2 regions of the Paenibacillus sp. TAB_01 genome follow, and region 1 is predicted to be linked to the other one. Evidence: predicted binding sites of a transcription regulator. Region 1 holds the regulator's gene; the other holds the start of a gene.
What was found. The regulator NrdR, encoded in region 1, represses ribonucleotide reductase genes. The targets are predictions, from matches to a motif close to AACACNATATATNGTGTT.
Positions count from the first base shown of each region.

Region 2: a site for NrdR is predicted at 2,067-2,084, ahead of ACHHV8_RS23715 (adenosylcobalamin-dependent ribonucleoside-diphosphate reductase). Genes of this name have one in related genera too.

Region 1 is NZ_JBIFNP010000001.1:5,092,806-5,101,217, reverse strand. It holds gene mutM (DNA-formamidopyrimidine glycosylase) at 1-603, shown strand, start outside; partial or broken gene ytaF (sporulation membrane protein YtaF) at 691-1,405, shown strand; gene coaE (dephospho-CoA kinase) at 1,440-2,036, shown strand; gene ACHHV8_RS24805 (lytic transglycosylase domain-containing protein) at 2,033-2,617, shown strand; gene ACHHV8_RS24800 (alpha/beta-type small acid-soluble spore protein) at 2,712-2,936, opposite strand; gene nrdR (transcriptional regulator NrdR) at 3,092-3,562, shown strand; tRNA gene ACHHV8_RS24790 (tRNA-Ala) at 3,633-3,705, shown strand; gene ACHHV8_RS24785 (IS3 family transposase) at 4,242-4,928, shown strand; gene ACHHV8_RS24780 (TIGR02677 family protein) at 5,085-6,581, shown strand; gene ACHHV8_RS24775 (DUF2398 family protein) at 6,581-7,738, shown strand; gene ACHHV8_RS24770 (hypothetical protein) at 7,735-8,412, shown strand, end outside.
Region 2 is NZ_JBIFNP010000001.1:4,892,259-4,900,670, forward strand. It holds gene ACHHV8_RS23715 (adenosylcobalamin-dependent ribonucleoside-diphosphate reductase) at 1-2,032, opposite strand, end outside; gene ACHHV8_RS23720 (DinB family protein) at 2,585-3,046, shown strand; partial or broken gene dat (D-amino-acid transaminase) at 3,160-3,983, shown strand; gene ACHHV8_RS23730 (lipoate--protein ligase family protein) at 4,036-4,881, opposite strand; gene ACHHV8_RS23735 (hypothetical protein) at 4,902-5,996, opposite strand; partial or broken gene ACHHV8_RS23740 (DEAD/DEAH box helicase) at 6,144-7,944, shown strand; gene ACHHV8_RS23745 (YqhG family protein) at 7,941-8,412, shown strand, end outside.

The sequences.
Region 1 (8,412 bases):
TACAAGCAGGAAGATCCGCTGGAGCTTCATACGCATGTCGTGTTTCATTTTACGGACGGCACCGAGCTGCGCTACAAGGATGTGCGCCAGTTCGGCACGATGCATTTATTTCCCAAGGGACGCGAGCTGGAGGAGAAGCCGCTCAAGAAGCTTGGACTCGAGCCGCTTGAGGAGAGCTTCACCCTGAAGGCTTTCAAGGACAAGATTGCCCACCGAACGACCAAAATCAAACCGCTGCTGCTCAATCAGGAATATATCGTCGGCATCGGGAATATTTATGTGGATGAGTCCTTATTTCTGGCCAAGATCCATCCGGAGCGGGAGGCTAATACGCTGTCGGCGCAAGAGCTGGCGGCTCTTCACGAAGCTATCGTCAGCACGCTGAACGACGCTGTCGCCGCCGGAGGCTCGTCCATCAAATCTTACGTGAACGGGCAGGGGGAAATCGGTCTCTTCCAGCATCAGCTCAAAACGTATGGCCGTAAAGGGGAGCCCTGCTCCGAGTGCGGTTACGCTATTGAGAAGACGGTGCTCGGGGGACGCGGCACGCATTTTTGCCCCCAATGCCAGCCGTTAAAACGCAAACGAATTAGAAAAGCCTAGCTTTCGGCAAGTGGTACGCTGCCAGATGTGCACCCTCCGCCCAATTTCGCCATATAGTAGGGTAAAACGGTCGGGAGGTCTTTACTCATGCTGCCTGTTGTCTCCTTGTTGGTGTTGGCTTTAGCGGTAAGCTTAGACGGTTTTGGCGTCGGAGTCATGTATGGCTTGCGCAAAATCCGGATGCCGCTCATCTCGATAGGCATTATCTCATTATGCTCCGGATGCATCATTTATATGGCGATGCAGATCGGGGTCTGGATCAGCCAATTTGTCGATCCGGTCTTTGCCAAAGCGATCGGCGGAGTTATTCTGATCGGCATCGGCATCTGGGCGGTCTACCAGGTAGTCAGCGAGAAGAAAGAGGAGAAGTCCGAAGAAGTGCCGGCCGGGAAAGATCCGCAGGATAGCAAGGATTTGACGGTTCGGGAAGAAAGCGCGATGCCGCCGGTTCACCGGACGAAAGAAATTGTGTACATCGAGCTGAAACGTCTGGGGCTGGTGATTCAAATCCTGAGAACCCCATCGATCGCGGATATCGAACCGTTCGGGCAACATTTCGCCGTATGAGGCGCTTTTACTGGGCGTCGCCCTGTCTTTGGACGCTTTTGGCGCCGGGATTGGCGCCGCGCTGATCGGCTTTACCCCGTGGCTGACGTCGACGGTCATTGCCTTGGCCAGCGGCACGTTTTTGGCCAGCGGCTTGCGGATAGGCTTTATGTACTCGGAATTGTCGTGGATTCGCCGATTATCGATGTTCCCTGGTTTCGTTCTGATTATTATGGGTATTATGAAACTATTGTGAGCTGTCATTATTATTAATACTAGGAGAATTGGCTATGAATATCGGTTTGACCGGAGGCATCGCCTGTGGCAAAAGCACGGTTTCGGAGATGTTGGTGCGGCGCGGGGCGATGCTGGTTGATGCCGACCGCATTGCGCGGGAGGTTGTAGAGCCCGGGATGCCCGCTCTGGCGCAAATTGTAGAGCGCTGGGGGGCGGAGCTGCTGCTGCCGGACGGTTCCCTCCACCGCAAAAAGCTTGGAGAGATCGTATTCGCCAGCCCGGATGCGCTTCAAGAGCTGCAGCGTATTACCCATCCGCCGATTCGTGCTGCAATGCGCGAACGGATGGCGGAGCTGCAGCGGCTGCATCCGGACAAGCTGGTCGTGGTGGATGTTCCTTTATTATATGAATCCGAGCTGCAGTCCTTGTTTGAAGCGGTCATGGTCGTATATATTCCACGCGAGCTTCAGCTGGACAGGCTGATGCAGCGGGACGGACTGACCAGAGAGCAGGCCGAGCAGAGGCTTCGGGCCCAGATGGATATTGAGCGCAAGAAAGCACTCGCGGATATTGTCATCGATAATCAAGGCACCTTGGAGCAGACAGAAGGTCAAGTGAAAACTTTCCTCAAGGAAAGGAGGCTGCTATGAGCTTCGGCTTTTGGCGTAAAAAGCGTGTATTCGCTCTGCTGTTCATTACCTTCGTCGTCCTTCTGTTCATCAGCAGCGATAAAGTCGGAAAGCTGCTGTATCCGATCAAGTACGAGGAAGAGATCCGCTCCAATGCGGAGAAATATGAAGTTGATCCGCTGCTTATCGCCGCAATTATTCGAGTCGAATCCAATTATAAAACGAATATTTCATCCAAAAAAGGCGCCTTCGGTTTAATGCAGCTGATGCCTGAAACGTCCGATTGGATCGTGGAGGCGGGGAAGTTCTCGCCGGAATGGAAAAACAATCTGGACAATCCTTCGGTCAGCATTCAGCTGGGGACCTGGTACCTAAGCTACCTTCACAAGCAGTTTAAGGGAAACCAGGTAGCGGTTATCGCCGGATACAACGCCGGTCAGGGCAAAGTTATCCGGTGGCTGCAGTCGGAGGAGTGGGACGGCACGCTGCTTAATGCGGACAGTATCCCGTACGGTGAAACAAGGCATTACATTCAGCGCGTTTTGTATTATTATAATAAGTATCACAAGCTCTATTCAAAAGAATGGGGTATCGCTTCGTGATTGTACCCGGAAAAAGAAAGAAGCATTGGACAAGCTCCTTTAAGAGCCCGTTGTCCAATACTTCTTCTTCTTTTCCTCTGTGTGTGTCGCTTAATTAGCGGTTACCGCCAGCAAGTGTTTGCTCAGCGATTTGTACCAGGCGGCGAGTGATGTGTCCACCGATTGCACCAGTGTCACGAGTAGCCATGTTACCGTAGTAACCGTCTTGTGGAATTGCGATTCCCAATTCTTGAGCTACCTCGTATTTCAACTGATCCAAAGCTTGGTTCGCTTGTGGCACAACCAATGTGTTGCTGCTTCTGGATTGTCCTGCACCCATGTCTGTTCACCTCCTTGTCGGTTGGTAATCCTATTATGTGCTTTTTGCTGAAGTTCATTACAGGGATTCACTGGCAAATCCGAGGGCAGTTTGTTATGGGGCTGAAAATAAAAATGAAAGCAACATGAAACGAAAAGAAAAGGAGGGAAGCCTTAATGAAATGTCCTTACTGTGACTATGCGGGAACGAAGGTGCTGGATTCACGCTCCGCTAACGAGAATAAATCGATACGCCGCCGCAGAGAATGCGAGAGGTGCACCAAACGCTTCACCACGTTTGAAATGGTGGAGGAGACGCCTCTGATCGTCATCAAAAAAGATGGCAGCCGCGAGGAGTTCAGCCGCGAAAAAATGCTGAGAGGGCTGATCCGCGCTTGCGAGAAACGTCCCGTTTCCGTAGAGCAGCTGGATATGATCGTCTCCCAGGTGGAGAAGGAGATCCGCAACACCGCATCGGCGGAGGTGGATAGCCGCGAGATCGGCGAGATTGTGATGGGACAGCTGTATCCGGTCGACGAAGTGGCGTATATTCGATTCGCTTCCGTGTACCGTCAATTCAAGGATATTAACATGTTCATGAAAGAACTGACGGAAATTTTATCGAAGCATGGGGTTGGAGACAAATAACTGCAGAAAATAGGACAAACCTGTTGACAAGGTTTTCGTTCATGTGGTATATTTCTTTTTGTCGCCACACGGGGCCTTAGCTCAGCTGGGAGAGCGCATCGCTGGCAGCGATGAGGTCAGGGGTTCGATCCCCCTAGGCTCCATAAAAAAAGTCCTCGGAACCAATTAGGGTTCCGGGGATTTTTTTATGCCTGGGCAGGGGCCGAACCCCGAGGTTCGCCCGCGCGGACGGAGCGGAGCGGAGGAGCACGGCGTCTGAATCTACCGCTAAGGTCGTCATCGTCGAAAAAGCATCGTGAGCAAATTCAATCGGGATTCATACATCCCCCTAGGCTCCATAAAAAAAGTCCTCGGAACCAACTAGGTTCCGGGGATTTTTTTATGTCTGGGCAGGGGCCCAACCCCGGGGTTCGCCCGCGCGGACGTAGCGGAGCGGAGGAGCACGGCGTCTGAATCTACCGCTAAGGTCGTCATCGTCGAAAAAGCATCGTGAGCAAATTCAATCGGGATTCATACATCCCCCTAGGCTCCATAAAAAAAGTCCTCGGAACCAATTATGAAGTGCACCCCTTAGAATAGACATTGGAAAAACCCCTTGGTTAATCCGATGAATTCTAATGGGTGCATTTTTATGGCGATAAAAGGACAAAAGTTTAAGCATTATCCAAAATGATTAAAAGTGGAAGCCATTCGGCTTCATGTAGAAGATGGATGGAGTTACCGAAAGATTTCGGAACATTTGGACATTCAAGATAAGGACCGTGTGAAAAAGTGGATGAGGACGTATCGGGAATGCGGGATTGCTGGATTTAAGGATAAGCGAGGGAATCCTTCTAGGATTGAGACAGAACAGGAGCGTGAACTTCGGCGGCTGCAGTTAGAGGTGGACGTCTTAAAAAAGTGGTTACACATCTTGAATCGGGAGGGTTACAGCGGCGGCACCGCGTGCATATTTGGGCGTAAGCAGGAGACGGTGGGGTATCGTCGCATGTATCGTCAATATGGCCATGTCGTGAATCATAAGAAGGTTCTGCGTCTCATGCGCGAGCTAGGAATCCAGGCAATCATCCATCGAAAATATGCCTATCGAACAAGCTATGAAGCAGCTGTATCGGATGGAAGAGTAGCTGAGAATCACGGCCGAAGGCCCAAATCAAAGCGGGTTACCGATGTTACGCAATATCGTGTATTTGACGATCGGATTTACTTATCCGTCGTAAAGGATCTTTGGAACGGTGAAATTGTGGCTTACCATATAAGCAGACGTAACGGTAATCCACTTGTATTAGAGACGTTTAGAAAGGCATTTGATGGACTAATCAGTTTCGTGCACAAAGTGTCGGAGACAGGCCATAGTATAGCCTAGTTGCTATAGTGTCTAGTCTAAAGTTAGATTATCGGGAGGAATAAATAGGAAAACGTCGAAAAAGAAGAAAGATAGAGTCTTTCTGGAAACTGTTTTATGAATCGGAACCATAAATAAACCTAATACGACAGTAATAGTCGAAGAAAGGATAGAAGAATGTTTTCTCCCTTTGATCAAATCAAAGAAACGAAATATTTGTCAGAAGATAAAGCGGGCATCTACCGACCTATTTGTCGGGTTTTGTTCCAAAAAACCGCATTGGAGTTTCAAGGGAGTATGTACACCATCTCAGAGATCTTAACGGATCTGAAGCAGCGGCCTGAATTTGAAGGGCGGTTTATAGACCTCACGGAAAAGGAGCTTGATGATGCACTAAAAAGCCTAGAAAAATGGGGTAATGTGCTCGGTCATCAAGATACCTCTAAGGCTAAGCGTATCGAAGAGTTGAAAAACCGGCGTTCACTCTATAGTATCACGGACATAACGATCGAATTGGAACGTATGATTGAGGGACTTCAAAATAGTCTTCGTTCTATTCGTGGCATCGAGTTTGAACGGCATATTCCTGATCGTATGATGGAAGAGCTCGACAAGTTAAAAAAGTGGAAAGAAGGGCAACCTTACGACTTGCGGATCGTTTGGAAGGAACTCATGGATCGGTTTAAATCATTGCAAACTGAATCTTCAAATTTCTTTGCCCAAATTAGCCGCGCTTCTTTTAATGAAGACATGATGCGAACAGCTTCGTTTTTGGCTTATAAAGAGAAGTTCGTTCAAATGCTTCGCAATTTTGTTCTCGTAATCATGGACAAGCAAGAGAAGGTTCGGCAATATTTTCATGAGATTTCAGATGAAAATATTCAACGAATTGTGGATCACATCGTAACAAAGGAAGAAGCGGCAGATATATCTGGTGACTTTAACGTCGAAGAATCACGATCCGCGCGTCTATCTGAATGGCAAGGTCTAAAAGGTTGGTTTGTAGAAATTAATGGAAAAAAACCGGGCGTTCGTTTTTTGATTGATCAGGCTAAGAATACGATCGTTCGCGTAGTTAAAATTGCCGAACAGATAACTGATCGTTACAACCATTTCAAAAGTCGTAAAAACGATTGTCTACAGATCGCTCGACTATTGGCAAGAGCAGAAACAATTGAAGAATGTCATCGTCTATCAGCATATGTATTTGGTGTACAACAAACGTTTCATTTTTTTGCAATGCCAAAGCGATCAGATGATCACCACGATACAATTTGGGAGTACGACCCACATGAAGTTACTATATTCAAAAATGTGCCTGGACGAAGGGCGGGGAAAATTAAACATGCGCTTGATGAAAATCCACTTAAAGAGTATGAGCTCTTAAAACAACATCAAGAGCATCAAATGATTATCCGCCGGTACTTCGATGAGCTTACCGTTGATGGTAGAATCGTATTTGAAGAGTTGCCTGTTCTTCACCCCATTATTCGAAATATCTTACTTGAGTTAATAGGACAAGCAAGTGCTTCTAGTAAAAAGATTGCACGTACGGATAATGGTATCAAATTCCGATTAACAAAACGTTCAGATCGGTGGATTCAAGTTCGTTTTACGGATGGCACGCTAACAATGAAGGATCTTGAGATTGAGCGAGTTGAAGGAGTTAACTGATGATGAAAGATACCATGTCTTTTCAGGATTGTGTCCGAGTATTATTTGATTGCTACTGGGTTCGCCAGGAGGATAATCCTGAAGTGTTTTATGCCATCAAGAAACAAGAAAGTGATTTGGAAGCCTACTTTCGCAACAATTTTCGATATCATCTGATTGTAGAGGGGACATTTGCAAAACTCGAAAAAATTCCATTTATAGCTCGGCCTTCGATGGGGATTTTATCCTTTGAAAGGAAGCAAAGTTATATGTTTTTCGCTTGTTTACTTGCTTACTTTGAGGATAAAGGAGAGGATCAGCAGTTTCTTCTCCAAGATGCATGCGAAGCAATGCTCAGCTACGCGCCAGAGGAAGTAGGGAACATTAGCTGGGAGGACAGAAGCACGCGTAAAGCATTTGTGGGGGCGCTTAAATTTTGTAGAGATTACCATATAATCGAAGAAATCGATCAGCAGATTGAAAATTTTCGTGATCAAATTGATCATGAAGTGTTGCTCCAAACCACTTCCATGTTTCGTCGTGTCTTGACTCTGTATTTTAGCGATCTTTCAAAACTCCAAACCATTGATGATTTTGAACATGTGGTACAAAAAGAGATTGAAGAGACAACAACTCCAAAGCAACGGGTCATGAGAACCTGGTTTTTAGAATCAGCTCTTCGTCATGAGGAACTTACACCTGCGGATCGTGAAGCTTTAAACTGTGAGTTTGAATCATGGCAAGCAGAAGTTGAAAGTCGGTTCGATTCTATGCATGTTGAGAAGTATAAGTCCACGAGTGCAATTATTCATAGTGAATATCAATATGGTCAGTATTATCCAAATGCTTGGAACAATCAAACGATTAATGCAGCCATTCAGTGGGCAACGGAGGTATTTGACCGGGTGCGGAGCGGAGAAATTGTTCCTGACTTATATGGCCGAATTCGGATGTATGAGCGCGAAGCATTTCAGATTTTTCTTACTATCAAAGAAAAGTTTCATTATGGATGGAACAAAGAGTTTACGCAAACTAAATCCTCAGAAGCAGTATGGAAAATGGTGGTTGAGGCACTTGGGCAATTTTCAATTATCAAACCAATTGGGGAAAACCAATTGTATTGCTTTGATCTTGCGGGGAGAATTACAGGCGAGTATCCGAAGGAGGAAACCCAATGAGCGCCCAGCGGTACCAACCTAATCGTTTAGGGCTTTTTAATTTTTGGTATCACACCGACTCCGTATTTGAGTTTGCTAATGGGAAATTGTTTGTTCGTGGGGCAAACGGTAGTGGAAAATCCGTAACGACAACTATGGCGGTTCCGATCTTACTTGATGGAGATAAAAGTCCAGTTCGCCTAGACCCGTTTGGTGGAAAAAGCCGCTTAATGGTTGATTTGTTACTAGGTGAAAAAAATATTTCTCAAAAGGAAGAAGCAACGGGATATCTGTTTTTTGAATATAAAAAAGGCGATTCGTATTTGACGTTTGGGATTGGTATGCAGGGCAGGCGTAATGAGCGTTCTATGGATTATTGGTATTTTATGATTAATGACGGTAGGCGAATTGGACACGAATTCTTTTTATACGACGAAGAAAATGTCCGCGGCGAGATCCAAAAATTCCCGCTTACCAAAAAGCAATTAGATGAAAAAATTGGACGTGGCGGGGAATTTACCACAAGTTCAGCTCGTTATAGCGAAATGGTAAATGAGTACTTATTCGGGTTTGATTCTGTTAAAACGTTTAAAGAGCTTATTCATATTTTAATTCAGCTTCGAAGCCCCAAACTTTCCCGAGACACTAAGCCAAATGATGTATCCAATCTGTTGTCAGACTCGTTGCCTGAACTC
Region 2 (8,412 bases), 200 kb from region 1:
TAACCGCTGCTTTCGGACTTGGGCTGTCCTTCACCGCTTCCGGTTCAGCTTCCGCCTTCAACACTTCCTGAGCCGCCTTCTTCTCTTCCGGCTTCTCTTCTTTCTTCTCGGTAGAAAGCACCTGCACATCGCGGCTTCCGTCCCGGTAAATCGTCACGCCCTTGCAGCCCAGATCGAAGGCCAGCTCATACAAGCGCTTCGTCTCGTCTACCGTAAAATCGGACGGACAGTTCGCCGTCTTGGAAATCGAGCTGTCGACCCACTTCTGGATCGCAGCCTGAGCGCGGATGTGGCCCTCCGCCGACAAATCCATCGCTGTGACGAAATAATCCGGCAGCTCCTGATCCGGATGCGCATCCTTCCACTCCTGAGCGATCGGCACATACTGCTTGTCGAAGCCCAGGCGGCTTTGACGATAATATTCAAAGGCGAAGTAAGGCTCGATCCCCGTCGAGGTACCGACCATCGTTCCTGTGCTGCCCGTAGGCGCCTGGGTGATGACGGTCACGTTGCGCATGCCTTTTTTCTGAATAGCGGATCCAACCTCAGGATACACGCCGGTCATATTTTTCATAAACCCGCTTTGCAGGAACGGCTCCGCCTCGAACTGCGTGAAGCTGCCTTTTTCTTCCGCAATATCTGCCGAAGCCAGGTAGGCTTCCTTCGCCATAAAGCCGTACAGCTGATCGAGGAACAGCAGCGATTCCGGGCTGCCGTAACGGATGCCGAGCTTGATCATCAGCTCCGCCAAACCCATCGTGCCCAAGCCTACGCGGCGCTCGCTCTGCTGGTTCAGCCGGTTCTCTTCGAAATGATACGGCGTTTTGTCGATAACGTTATCCAGGAAACGCGTGGAGTAACGAACCACCTTGCCGAGTTCGTCCCAAGCCACATCTTCCTTCTTCGCATCGTAAAATTGCGACAGATTGATCGCCGACAAATTGCAGACGCCCCAAGCCGGCAGTCCCTGCTCTCCGCAAGGATTCGTACAAATAATCGGATTAAAATACCAGCTGTTGGACATCTGATTATAATATTCCATGAAGACAACGCCGGGCTCGGCGGATTTCCAGGCCGATTCGATAATCGTATGCCATACGTCACGAGCCTTCACGGTGCGCTGGACGATGACCTTTTTGCCGAGCTGCTTCCATTTATCGAGATTGCCGTCCCATACCTGATCGTACTCCGGATCGTTCGTATCGGGGAAGACGAGCTCCCAGTCCAGATCCTCCTTGACCGCCTTCATAAACCCGTTGCTTACGCAAACCGACAGGTTGGCGTTCGTGATCTGCCCCATCGTCTGCTTCACTGTAATAAAGTCCACCACATCAGGATGCCAATCGTTCATCATCAGCATCAGCGCCCCGCGGCGGCTGCCTCCCTGCTCGATCAGACCGGTTGCATAGCTGAATAGGCCTCCCCAGGAAACCGCACCGCTGGAGGAGCCGTTCACGCCTTTGACGATCGAGCGGCGCGGACGAAGGGAGGACAGGTTAATGCCTACGCCGCCGCCCCGGGCCATAATCTCCGTCATTTCCGTCAACGTGCTCATGATGCCTCCGCGGCTGTCATGAGGAGAAGGAATAACGTAGCAGTTGAATAAGGTCAGCTCGTCGCTCGCATCCGCCCCGGCGGCAATACGTCCCCCGGGTACCAGCTTCCAATCCTCTAAAATATATTTGAATTTATGTGTCCATTCTTCTCTTTTCTCAGGGGTCGCTTCAACAGAGGCCATGGCCTTCGCCAGACGCTCCCACAGCTGTTCAGGCGTCTTCTCCACCGTCAGTGTCAGCTTCTCGACACTCGATTCCACCAGATCCCCGCTGCGCAGCTGGACCTTGACGATGTCTCCTTCACGAGAGATAACCTCGCCGACTTCCTTGGCCGGGAATTTGGGATCGTCTTTCGTTAATACCAAGACGGTGTCCCCAACTTTCGTCTGGCTTGTATCTGCATTCTTTAGCGCGTAGCGATCGAGAAAAATTTTCTCGCTGAGTCCGCTCAATTTGTTCCCTTGTACGGTCTTCAATCCGGACAACCTCCCTAAATAAGCTGCACCATACATCACTATATATAGTGTGTGATGACTATTATACATTACAATATATTGTGTTTCTAATAGGCGGATAGCGAATTTTGGTAAATAGGACGAGGTACCGTGCCGAATGCTCCTATTTACTCGAATAAGCTCTCTTTTTCGTGCGCCCGAAGCGGTTTTATTTTCGACAAAAACTCCTTTTATTTTAGGTCTTGCTTCGCCCATTTCGCTTCTTAAGGCCTATAGCCAACAAGCTCCCGTCTGTGTCAATATAGCTCGGGGTTGTACAACATTCCTGGTATACCATATACTTATATGTAGGTGAAAGGCGGGAGCGGCGAGCCCGCAAGCAACTGTACTTTGATGTGCAGACCTGTTTTTGACCCGCCTCCCTCCAGTTCCGAAACGCGCGCCTGGGATTCACGGCCGCGCCTTCCCGGTTCAAGCCGGGCTCCGCCTGAATACTTCAGCTAAGCTTGGCTCACTTGCATTACTTAACCGTTTTTCAAACCTATTAAATCAGCCGACGGGAGCGATCTGCGCATGACGAATGAAATTCTTTTTTTACAGCTGGGCCTGGTCCGCGAAAGAACCCTGCAGCAGCTTGAACTGACTACGGAGGAAACAGCCGATATTATGCCGGCGGGATACAACAATACGCTGCGCTGGCATCTCGGTCATATCGCAACGGTTCAGGAAAGCTTGTGCTTCAAGCTGGCCGGCGAGCCGTTCAAGCTTCCGGAAACGTACCCGGGCCTGTTCGCGAACGGCACCAAGCCGGCGGACTGGACTCTGCAGCCTCCAACGCTCGAAGAGCTGAAATCCATCTTGACCGAGCAGCCGCTTCGCATCAAGCAGAAGCTGTACAGCCGGACCGCAGACAAGCTTGTTCAGCCTTTCAAAGGGATGGATACGGTAGGCGCCGTGATCGCCTTCAGCCTGTATCATGAAGGCGTGCATACCGGCTATATGATGAGTATGCGCAAAACGATTGCGGCGCTTTGACACGGCCCTCCGACCTCTGATAACCTAAGGCTTATCAAGCTATGTTATCATCCGGGGCTGCCTGCGTTCCGCCGTTCGGAACCATCCGCACGCCTTGCTTAGGAGGCTTCAGCATGTACCTGTATCAGAATGAATTTTTACCTAAAGAGCAAGTTCGCATTTCGCCTGAGGACCGCGGCTATTACTTCGGCGACGGCGTCTATGAAGTGTTCCGCGTTTACAACGGCCGTATTTTTGAAGCGGAGGGGCATTACCGCCGACTGGAAAAGAGCGCCCGCGATACCCGGATCGCTCTGCCTTATCCGATCCCGCAGCTGAATGAGCGGCTCGTCGAGCTGATCCGTCTGAACGAATTGGACGAGGGGATTGTGTATATGCAGATGACCCGCGGGGAAGCGCCCCGCTCGCATCCGTTTCCTCAAGCCGAGCCCGTTCTGATGGCTTACTGCTCGCCTCTGACCAGACCGCTGCAGACGATGGAGAAGGGCATCCGTGCCATCACCATGGACGATATCCGCTGGCTGCGCTGCGACTTGAAGACATTGAATCTGCTTCCCAATGTAATGGCCAAGCAGCATGCTATCGATCAAGGGGCCGATGACGTCATCCTGCACCGCAGCGGCGTCGTGACCGAATGCAGCGCCTCGAACTTCATGATCGTCAAGGACGGCGTTGTCCGCACCCATCCCGCGAACCATCTCATTCTGCACGGCATTACGCGAGACGTCGTGATCCGCCTTGCCGGCCAGCTGTCCATCGCGCTTCAGGAAGAGCCGTTCACACTCGAAGACTTACATACCGCCGATGAAGCGTTTCTTACCAGCACCACCCAGGAGGTCATGCCGGTCATCAGCGTCAATGGGGAGCCTGTAAGCAGCGGGCAGCCGGGCCTGTGACTCGGAAGCTTCAGCAAGCGTTTCAGCAGCTTACTTCTTAGATTTCTTAGCACCTCATCTCCAAAAAAAAGAAACCTCCGGGGGCAGCCTAAGCTACCTCCGAAGGTTCCAGCTTTCGTTCGCATATTTTTCTTCCATGAGCTGCATCACAAGCGAATGCTCGTAATCCGTCAGACCGCCTTCCACCAGCTCTACGTTCAGCCCCTCCGCCATGCCGCTGCGAAAAGCCTGCTCTGCTTCCTCGATCTGCACCGTCGGTCTCTCCAGCTGCCGGCACAGGTCGTTAATGGCTACCGCCTTATGGATAAATTGCTGCTTCAGACGCTCCTGAATGCGCTCGTTTTTGAATTTGAGCACACGGAACAGCTGATCCGTATCCATATCGAGCAGGATTGAGCCGTGCTGCAGCACGACCTGTTTTTGCCGCGTCTGCGCGCTCCCTGCGATTTTGCGCCCTTCCACCACCAGCTCGTACCACGAGGGGGAATCGAAACAGGCCGCCGAGCCCATCGAGGCGTATTTGGTCTTGTCCTCATCGCTTTCGAGCTGAACCATCTGCGCGTTAAGCCCCAGCTTGCGGAAGCCCAGCAGCAGCCCTTCGCTCAGCACGCGGTACGCTTCGGTTACGCTTCTCGGAATGCCAGGGTAATTCTCCGAGACGATCAGACTGTACGTCAGCTCCTTATCGTGAAGGACGGCGCGTCCGCCTGTAGGTCTGCGCACGAAGCCGAGCCCTTCCGCCTTCAGCTGCTCGAAATCGATTTCTTCCATCGCCTTCTGAAAATACCCGATCGACAAGGTTGCAGGCGACCATCCGTAAAACCGTACGGTCGGCGGAGATTTCCCCTCGCTGTGCGCAATAAGAATCGCTTCATCTGCAGCCATATTGTATGCGGGGTCATGCGCCCCCGAGGATATAAAACGCCATTTCTCTTTCATGCTGTCTGCTTCCCCGCCTTTCACTTCTTCACGGCAAGCCGTTTGCCTTCTGTCAGCTCCGGCAGCTGGAATTCCCGCGTCGGCCGCTCCACGGCGTCCGGCGCAACGATTGCCAGCATCCCGTCCTCTCCCAGCACCACAAATCCGTCTTCCGACGCAGCTGCGGCTGCCGGCCGGTGCTCCCACGTCAAATGCGCCTGCTTGCGCGTTTTCAAATCGAGCAGCGCGAGAGGCTTTTCTATGTCGGCCGCTTTGTCCGAGACGTCGAACCGTGTTATAAGCATTTTACCCCTCAATGCCTTCATAGTAAAGAAATACGGCTTCGTGTTGGACACGAAGCTGCTCGTCAGCTCGTAGGGAACCTGCTGCGGGTTAAAGCGGTATATTTTGTTCGACCATTCGCTCTTGACGCGCTGCGAGGTGCCGATATACGTATCTCCGTTCGAATCGAGCGCAACTTGATCCAGCGGATACCTGCGGGCATGCTGGATCATTTGGACCCATTCCCCTGTTTGCAGATCCGCTTTATACAGATTGGAGCTCGTTTCCGCATTATTGGACGTAACGAAATAAACGTCCTTGCCGCTGCCGGTTACATCCTCTACGCCCCCGGGCACCATCCATTCCTTCACCCATCTGTGCTCCTTAAGCTGATAAATGCCGACCTTCGTCATGTCGCCGCCCTTTTGCGCGATTTTATCCGCACCGGACACGAACAGAAGATCGCCAGAGACATAGCTGAGCTTGGGCGACATTTGCGGCACAGCATACTGCACAAAGCCGGAGGACTGCTTATCCCGCACATAAAATCCATGGAACGCCTTCGGATCGCTACTATTATAAACAGTGATAACCGTATAGTCGGGAGTATAGCTGATTGCGCTGACCGGCTCCGCCGTTTGAAGAATGCGTGTTCCTTGCCCGTTCTTACTATTAATGCTGAATACCTGGTACGTATCCGCTGCCAGCAAATCTCCCGTCTCGTCTATCGCTGTCACCGCATCTTCATCGATCGGCGTCAAACGCGGGGGCTCCGGCGGCTGCAGCCACAAATAAAGGACAGCTCCCAGGCATGCGATAGCTAACAGCGCCGCGCCCCATTTTTTCACAGCCATCCTTCCCCTCCGCCCTAATTACTACTCATGATAATGGATTCCCTCAGGTTATGAAAGAGTTTCTTTTCGTCCATACTAAAAATTACAACACTCATCCGATATGCCAATAAGCTACCCTAAAGGATGGCAGTAAAGGAGCGGCATACCATGCAACCAACGGACAAAAAAGAACACGTGCGCCCCTTCAACGAGGATGTTCAGCTGCATTTTGACCGCGAATGGTTCGAGAATTTGCACCAGCGAGCCCAGCGGGGCGGCCCTTGGGATGATTCGGACCCTGTACCAGCTGGCATATGAAGCCGAGCAGGCCAGCCTCATTTCGGACTTCGACGAGCTCCAATCTTTGATGCATATTCAGAACTTGACTCCGATGCCTCATCAGATTGAAACGGCGAAGAAGGTATTGACCGAAATGCGGGGCAGAGCCATTCTCGCCGACGAGGTCGGGCTTGGGAAAACAATTGAAGCCGGGCTTATTCTCAAAGAATATATCATTCGGGGCCTCATCAAAAAGGTACTCATCCTGGTGCCCGCCTCCCTCGTGCTTCAATGGGTGCGCGAGCTTAATCAAAAGTTCGGCATTCCCGCCGTCGCGCAAAAAAAAGAATACATGTGGGCGCAGTGCGATATTATCGTCGCCTCGATGGACACCGCCAAGCGGGATCCGCACCGGGATATTGTGCTCGGCATGGAATACGATATGCTCATCGTGGACGAGGCCCATAAGCTCAAAAATAAAAAAACGACCAATTATCAATTCATTAACGAGCTCCGCAAAAAATATTGTCTGCTGCTCACCGCCACCCCGGTGCAGAACGATCTGAAGGAGCTGTATAACCTGATTACACTGCTGAAGCCGGGACAATTGGGCGGTCAAGGAAGCTTTCAAGCCAATTTCGTAGCGGATAAGCGCATACCGAAAAATGAAGAACAGCTGCAGCAGGAGCTGTCCAAGGTAATGATCCGCAACCGGCGCAGCGACGGCAACGTCAATTTCACCAAGCGCATCGTGCGCAATATCCCTCTCACTCTGTCGCCTGAAGAGCAAGCGCTTTACGATGGCGTGACGAATTTCGTCAAGGGACGCTTCGAGGAAGCCGGCGGCGATATCAGCAGCGTGCTGTCGCTTGTTACGCTTCAGCGGGAGGTATGCAGCAGCCGGGATGCCGTCTTCATCACGCTGGTCAATATGTTCAAGAAAACGGCCGAGGACTCTCCGGTTCGCCCGAAAATCTGGGAGCTGGTTGAGCTGATCCGGAGCATTAAGGCCAATACGAAGGCGGAGAAAGTAATGGAGATCGTCCAGGATGTTCAGGATAAGGTGATTATCTTTACCGAATACCGGGCCTCTCAGGAATATTTACTGCAGTATTTGAAGGATCACAAAATTACCGCTGTCCCCTATCGCGGAGGGATGAACCGCGGCAAAAAGGACTGGATGATGGATCTGTTCCGCAACCGAGCGCAGGTGCTTGTCGCAACGGAAGCCGGCGGCGAGGGCATCAACCTGCAGTTCTGCCACCATATGATCAACTTCGACCTGCCGTGGAACCCGATGCGCGTAGAGCAGCGGATCGGCCGCGTCCACCGTTTGGGCCAGCAGGATGATGTGAAGATTTATAATTTATCGACACGCGGAACGATCGAGGAATATATTTTGTCGCTGCTGCATGAAAAAATCAATATGTTCGAGCTTGTCATCGGAGAGCTGGATACGATCCTGGAGCGGTTTGAGAAGACAAATTCGCTGGAAACCCATCTGGCCAAAATGATCCTCTCCTCCGGCAGCGAGGAAGAAATCCGACGGCAGATGGACGAGCTCGGACGCTCGTTCTCGACCATTCGCACGGAAGTGGAACGCGATTCGCAGCAGGAAGCCGCTTATACGGCGAACTTATTGAATTCGATAGGACAGCCCATCGCGGGTGAAGCGGAGGCGACACCATGAAGACAGCCCAAATTCAGGACTTCGTCATGCGTTATTTGGAAGCGGAGCAGTGCGAAATATTGGAAAAGCATCCGGATTACGTCACGGTCAAGCTGTCCCCCTCCGCCGACAGGGAGCTGACCTTCCGCCCCTATTATTGGAGCTTCGTCGAACGCACCGGCGTCCAGCCGGAGACGATGACGTGCACCTTCGTCTTTAATCCTGAGGCGGCTAAAGCACCGCAGGCCGTCCAGCCGGGTCCGGCCGTGCAGCCTGGCCCTGCCGCTTCACCGGTCCAGGCTCCGGCGAAGCCGGCTGCAGCTGCTTCCGCTTCGCCTGGAGGCAGCGCTCCCGCACCTGCCGGCGCGCCCCCTGCGGCTCCAGGAGCGCCGGGGGCGCCTCAGCCTCCCCAGGACAGCATCCTGGGGCGGTATTTCGGCTTCGTGCCGACACAGGTCACGGCACGCGTGCCGAAGGACGAAGTCACCT